DNA from 3 places in the Paludibacterium paludis genome. Region 1 is predicted to be linked to each of the others. Evidence: predicted binding sites of a transcription regulator. Region 1 holds the regulator's gene; each other region holds the start of a gene.

What was found. The regulator HrcA, encoded in region 1, represses chaperone genes, less so after heat shock. The targets are predictions, from matches to a motif close to ATTAGCACTCGNNNNNNNCGAGTGCTAAT.
Region 2: rpoH (RNA polymerase sigma factor RpoH) is a predicted target of HrcA. The motif match lies at 1,016-1,044, and genes of this name have one in related genera.
Region 3: groES (co-chaperone GroES) is a predicted target of HrcA. The motif match lies at 1,181-1,209, and genes of this name have one in related genera.

Annotation. Positions count from the first base shown of each region.
Region 1 covers NZ_CP069161.1:1,832,363-1,834,610, forward strand. Annotated here, with positions in the region: gene recA (recombinase RecA) at 1-552, opposite strand, end outside; gene hrcA (heat-inducible transcriptional repressor HrcA) at 775-1,800, shown strand; gene mltB (lytic murein transglycosylase B) at 1,828-2,248, shown strand, end outside.
Region 2 covers NZ_CP069161.1:3,866,652-3,868,899, forward strand. Annotated here, with positions in the region: gene ftsE (cell division ATP-binding protein FtsE) at 1-36, shown strand, start outside; gene ftsX (permease-like cell division protein FtsX) at 33-941, shown strand; gene rpoH (RNA polymerase sigma factor RpoH) at 1,078-1,941, shown strand; gene JNO50_RS17905 (hypothetical protein) at 2,056-2,248, shown strand, end outside.
Region 3 covers NZ_CP069161.1:3,646,431-3,648,678, reverse strand. Annotated here, with positions in the region: gene JNO50_RS16960 (FAD-dependent oxidoreductase) at 1-78, shown strand, start outside; gene JNO50_RS16955 (response regulator transcription factor) at 449-1,078, shown strand; gene groES (co-chaperone GroES) at 1,276-1,566, shown strand; gene groL (chaperonin GroEL) at 1,611-2,248, shown strand, end outside.

The DNA.
Region 1 (2,248 bases):
GTTGCCGGTCAGCTTGCGCAGCGCCTGGGACATCAGGCGGGCCTGCAGGCCGACGTGGGAGTCGCCCATCTCGCCCTCGATTTCGGCCTTCGGCACCAGGGCGGCCACCGAGTCGACCACGATGACGTCCACACCGCTCGAGCGCACCAGCATGTCACAGATCTCGAGCGCCTGCTCACCGGTGTCCGGCTGGGAAATCAGCAGGTCTTCGACCTGTACGCCGAGCTTTTGCGCATAGACCGGGTCCAGCGCGTTTTCCGCGTCGATGTAGGCGCAGGTGCCGCCCAGCTTCTGGGCTTCGGCGACCACCTGCAGACACAGTGTGGTTTTGCCCGAGGATTCGGGTCCGTAGATTTCCACGACGCGGCCGCGCGGCAGGCCGCCGACGCCGAGCGCCAGGTCAAGACCCAGCGAGCCGGTCGAAATGACCTGCAGGTTTTCGGTGATCTGATTGTCGCTCATGCGCATGATCGAACCCTTGCCGAACTGCTTTTCGATCTGGGCAAGGGCAGCCGCCAGCGCGCGGCTCTTGTCTTCGGAACGCTCCGCCATGCTTTCTCCACTGTTCAAGTAAACGGACTGATAGATGCCGGCGATTATCGCACAAAGACGGTTGGCCACAAATGGGCGCGGGCCGCATCTTGACAAGACGGGGAGACGCCGCCATCTAGAATGGGGACTGGCGCTGTCCATGCGATTTGCGCTATTTTGCCTCATCGGCCGCCGCCCGGGGGCGGCGCATGCCGACATGCCAGACCGACCGCAATGGAAACCATGCTCAACGACCGTGCCCAGCGTCTCCTTAAGGCGCTGATCGAACGCTATATCGCCGACGGACTGCCCGTGGCGTCCCGAGCCCTGACCGCCGTGCCGGGGCTGGAGCTGTCTCCGGCGTCGATCCGCAATATCATGGCCGACCTGGAGGACATGGGGCTGATCGTCTCGCCGCATACCTCCGCCGGGCGGGTGCCGACCCAACTGGGGTACCGGCTGTTTGTCGACAACCTTCTGACGTACGGGCCGCCGGCCGAGGAGGATGTGCGCGAACTGGAGCACTCGTTGCAGCCGGACAGCCCGCAAAAGCTCGCCCAGGCGGCGTCTGCGCTGCTCTCCGGGCTCACCCGCTTCGCCGGTGTGGTGATGACGCCGCAGCGCGCGGACGTGACGTTCCGGCAGGTGGATTTTCTGCGTTTGAGCGGCCACCGCGTGCTGCTCATCCTCGTCACGCTGGACGGCGACGTTCAGAACCACCTTCTGGCGACCGAGCGCGATTATTCGCCCGCGGAGCTGATCGAGGCGGCCAATTTTATCAACGCCCATTATGCCGGTCAGGGGCTGTCCACCGTGCTTCGCGGCCTGGAAGCGGAGCTGTCGCGCCTGCAGGGCGACATCTCCGAGCTGATGGGCGCGGCGATCCGACTCGGGCGCGACAGCCAGGCGCGAGCCGGGGACGCGGTGGTGATCAGCGGCGGCAGCAACCTGCTCAACGTGCGCGACCTTTCGGACAACATGACCCGTCTGCGCGAGCTGTTCGGCATTTTCGAGCGCAAGACGGACCTGATGAAGCTGCTGAGCCAGAGTTGCGAAGCGCAAGGCGTGAACATTTTCATCGGCAAGGAGTCCGGCGTGATGACCCTCGACGAATGCTCGGTGGTGACGGCGCCCTACCGGATCAACGACAACATCGTCGGCACCCTTGGCGTGATCGGTCCGACACGCATGGACTACGAACGTGTGATCCCGATTGTCGATATCACGGCGCGGCTGGTCTCCTCGGCGCTGTCCTTTTCTGAATCCTGAATCCGCTTTGCCGGAAGAAAGTCTCCTGTGAAACCCGTCAAACCCTTTCGTCTGCCTCTTGCCCTGATCGCCCTGACGCTGTCGGGCCCGGTCTTCGCGGATGCCGCTTTCCTCGCGAGAGCCGACGTTCAGCGCTACATCGACGAAGAGGTGGCCAAGGGCGAGTTCGATCGGCCCGCCCTGGAGGCGGTGTTTGCCAATGTCGAGTTGAAGCCGAATGTAATGGCCATTCTCGACCGGCCTTCCACGTCCAGACCGTGGTACCAGTTCCGCAAGAGCTTCTGGAACGAGCCGATGTTCCGCGACGGCGTGGCCTTCTGGAAGAACAACGAGGACGCGCTGGCCAGGGCGTCGGCGCAATACGGCGTGCCTCCCGAAATGCTGGTGGCGATCCTTGGCATCGAAACCCATTACGGCCGCAATACCGGCAGTTTCCGCGTGGCCGACG
Region 2 (2,248 bases), 2.0 Mb from region 1:
ATCATTCGCCTGAGGGAAGGACAGTTCGCCGCATGAAACACTTTCTCTACCTTCACTGGCAAAGCGCGTCGAGCGCGTTTTCCCGGATTGTGCGCCAACCCTTCGGCAGCCTGTTGAACCTGCTGATGCTCTCGGTCGCGCTGGCCCTGCCGCTGACCCTGTACCTTGGCGTGAACAGCCTGCAGGCCTGGGTCGGTCGTCTGAGCGCCACACCCCAGATCACCCTGTTCATGGAGATGTCGGCCGAAGACGCCGATCTGGCCGCGGTGAACAGTACACTGCGCAAGCACCCGCGCATCAAGCGTTACGAGTTCATCAGCAAACAGCAGGCGCTCAAGGACATGGAAAACCGCAACGGGCTGAGCGGATTGACCGAGGGGCTGGAGAGCAATCCGCTGCCGGACGCCTTTGTCGTGACACCGTCCACGCTGGAGCCGGCGGAGCTTGAGATGCTGCAAAAGGAACTGTCGGGGCTGCCCATGGTGGAAACCGCGCAGTTCGACGCCCACTGGGCCAAGCGCCTGTACGGCATGGTCGAGCTCGGCAAGAAACTGACAGTCTTCCTCGCCTCGGTACTGGGGATCGCCCTGATCATCATCACCCACAACACCATCCGCATGCAGATCCTGGCGCGGAAGGATGAAATCGAGGTCGCCAAACTCATCGGCGCCACCGACAGCTTCATCAGACGCCCCTTCCTTTATCACGCCTTCTGGCAGGGCGTGCTCGCGGCGTTGATCGCCTGGGGACTGACACTGTGGCTGGTCGCCATCGCCAACCCAGCCCTGGCCGAGTTCGCGCAGCTATATAATGAGAGGGTGGATTTGCAGCCTCTTAGCGCGGGCGAGCTGGCAATCGTCGTGGCCGCCGCCGCGGCGCTGGCCATGCTCGGCGCACGACTGGCCACCGGCCATCACCTGCGCCAACTGGAACCCCGCTGACTCCCGACTGGCACCAGGATAGTTTCCCGCTACAGCACCGATAGAAAAATACTCCGGGCAGGGAAACTTTCCCTTCTGGCACTCGACTAATACGAGTGCTAAGATTGCTCTACCCACCAAGGAGGTAGTTTGACTCATGAACGCTACGTTTACTTTGCCCGTCCCGTCGTCCAGCGGTAGCCTGGAACAGTACATTCAGGCCGTGAACAGCGTACCGATGCTGACTGCCGAGGAAGAGAACGAACTGGCTGTCCGCTACAACCAGGAAAACGACCTGGAAGCGGCGCGCAAGCTGGTACTCTCGCACCTGCGCGTCGTCGTTTCGATCGCGCGCGGCTACAACGGCTACGGACTGCAGCAGGCCGACCTGATCCAGGAAGGCAATATCGGACTGATGAAGGCGGTCAAGCGTTTCGAGCCCAATCGCGGCGTGCGCCTGTTCTCTTTCGCCGTGCACTGGATCAAGGCGGAAATTCACGAATTCATCCTGCGCAACTGGCGTCTGGTTCGCATCGCGACCACCAAGCCGCAGCGCAAGCTGTTTTTCAATCTGCGCAGCATGAAGCGGGGCTTCTCCGCGCTGACCGATAGCGAAGCCCAGGCGATCGCCGACAATCTTGGCGTCAAGCGCGAAGAAGTGCTGGAAATGGAAACCCGGTTGTCCGGGCAGGACATCGCGCTCGTCGCCGATGATGGCGACGACGAGGGATTCGCCCCGATCGACTGGCTGGCCGATGCCGATGCCGAACCGACCCGCATGCTCGAACGCAAGGCATTCGACACGATGCAGACCGAAGGCCTGGAACATGCCCTTTCCGTGCTGGATCCGCGCAGCCGGCGAATCGTTGAGGCGCGCTGGCTGGCCGACGATGGCGGCGCGACCCTGCACGAACTGGCCGCGGAATTCGGTGTGTCGGCGGAGCGCATCCGCCAGATCGAAGCCAAGGCGCTGACGCGAATGAAAACGGCGCTAACGGAAGGCACTGTCCTTCTGGACTGACAAAAGGCTCCCCCGGGAGCCTTTTTCTTTGCCCACCGGGTTTCGGAGTCCTCCGATGGGAGCGCGCCAGCCACACCGATACGATGAGCGTTTTCTCAAGGAGAGACGATCATCATGCAAGGTCTTCCCACAGCACAACTGAGCCGCCAGTTCCAGGACATGGCGCGCGTCCTCGCCGCCATCGCCCTGCGCAAGTTCATCTTTGCCCTTGACGCCGAACCAGGCGAAGCGGGCCACCTGGACCCGGCGGTACTGAACGCGATGGAGGTGTTCCGCGCGTCGTTACTGATGAACGACCAGCAGGAGC
Region 3 (2,248 bases), 1.8 Mb from region 1:
GCCGATCTTGTGGTGCGGGCCGTTTACGAAGGACGCCAGGCGGCGGAAGGCATTCTCGGCATGCTGGAAGTCTGGTAGCCGGAACATGGTGGATTGACCCTTTTGGCCCGTCGCAAGACGGGTTTTTTCTTTTCCGCGCTGTTTTTTCATTCCTTCCGTTACTGCCGGCAGGGCGGATTCTTCCTCCTGATCCCTCCTTCTTGTTTTCCATCCATTCGCTACGTGTTTCCGTAAACATGCTTACAGACACATCGGAATGAGCAAATCCATTCGGTGATGCATCTGATTGCTCCTCCTCCGACAAGCCGTGACAATCGTCTAGTGCATAAACTCTGGATTGGCTCTATGTCGGTTCCGGAGCCGTCCGGAAGGGCTGTCAGCGGAACCTTGCGGTTCTTGTTTTCGCCAAACCACATAACCATCTCGCGATTCAGGAAGGTGCCTGACAATGAAAAAAGTCATTGTGATCGACGATCATCCGGCGATTCGTCTCGCCATCAAGGGGCTGCTGGAAAAATGGCAGGAGTTTTCCATTGTCGACGAGTCCGACAACGGGCAGGAAGGACTGGAAAAAATCCGGCAGCACAAGCCCGACCTTGTGGTGCTGGATTTGTGTTTGCCGCGCTCGGACGGGCTGGCGCTGATACGGCGGATCAAGGGGGTCGACGAGAAGATCAAGATTCTGGTTCTGACCGGGCAGGAGGAGCGGATTTATGCCGTCAAGGCGGCCGAAGAGGGAGCCAATGGCTATGTGACGAAATCGAAAGACATGATGGAAGTCTACAATGCGGCGAGCGCCGTCATGTCCGGCTACAACTGTTTTCCCGCGGAAGACATCCTCGCGTCCCAGGGACGGCCCGCCTACGGCAAGGCGACTGACGCGCTGTCGAGTCTGTCCGTCAGGGAATTGGCCATCATGCGCTATATCGCCAAGGGTTACAGCAACAAGGAAATCTCGGAAATTTTCTATATCAGCCAGAAAACCGTCAGCACGTACAAGGCCAGGGTGTTGAACAAGCTGAAGTTGAAGAACTCGATTGCCATCGCCGAATTCGCGAAGACGCATGGACTCGTGTAATCGCCGCCATGGGCCTGATTGTATAATCAATCGCAGCGCTCTGGGCGATTGAAAAAATTTCACTCTTCGTCGCTCTTGAAACCCCTTTTGTGCGCCCATATCATTAGCACTCGTCAAGGCCGAGTGCCAAATGCATTCGGTTCCCGCTGGTTTGATGAGTTCAACTTTCAACAGCCTCTGAAATTCAGGAGAGAACAATGGTAATTCGTCCTCTGCATGACCGTGTTGTGATCAAGCGCCTCGAGGCGGAAGAAAAAACCGCGTCCGGTATCGTTCTGCCGGGCGCCGCCGCAGAAAAGCCGGATATGGGCGTAGTCCTGGCCGTTGGCAACGGCAAGATTCTGGAAAACGGCGATCGCCATCCTCTGGAACTGAAAGTGGGCGACAAGGTCCTCTTCGGCAAGTACTCCGGCCAGACCGTCAAGATCGACGGCGATGAAGTGCTGGTGATGCGTGAAGAAGACGTGATGGGCATCGTCGTAGAGTAATTCCGACCCCTGTCGAAACTGACTGAATACTGGAGAGTTTAACAATGGCTGCTAAAGACGTACGTTTCGGTGATTCCGCCCGTGCCAAGATGGTTACCGGTGTCAACATCCTGGCCGACGCCGTGAAGGTCACCCTGGGCCCGAAAGGCCGCAACGTGGTTCTGGACCGTTCCTTCGGCGCTCCGACCATCACCAAGGACGGCGTTTCCGTCGCCAAGGAAATCGAGCTGAAGGACAAGTTCGAGAACATGGGCGCGCAAATGGTCAAGGAAGTCGCTTCCAAGACCTCCGACGTCGCCGGCGACGGCACCACCACCGCGACCGTACTGGCCCAGGCCGTCGTTCAGGAAGGCATGAAATTCGTTGCCGCCGGCATGAATCCGATGGATCTGAAGCGCGGTATCGACAAGGCCGTCGTATCCCTGGTCGCCGAGCTGAAGAAAATCGCCAAGCCGTGCGCGACCAGCAAGGAAATCGCCCAGGTCGGCTCCATTTCCGCCAACTCCGACTCCGATATCGGTGAAATCATCGCCAACGCGATGGAAAAAGTCGGCAAGGAAGGCGTGATCACCGTCGAGGACGGCAAGTCCCTGAACAACGAGCTGGATGTCGTCGAAGGCATGCAGTTCGACCGCGGCTACCTGTCGCCGTACTTCATCAACAATCAGGACAAGCAGATCGC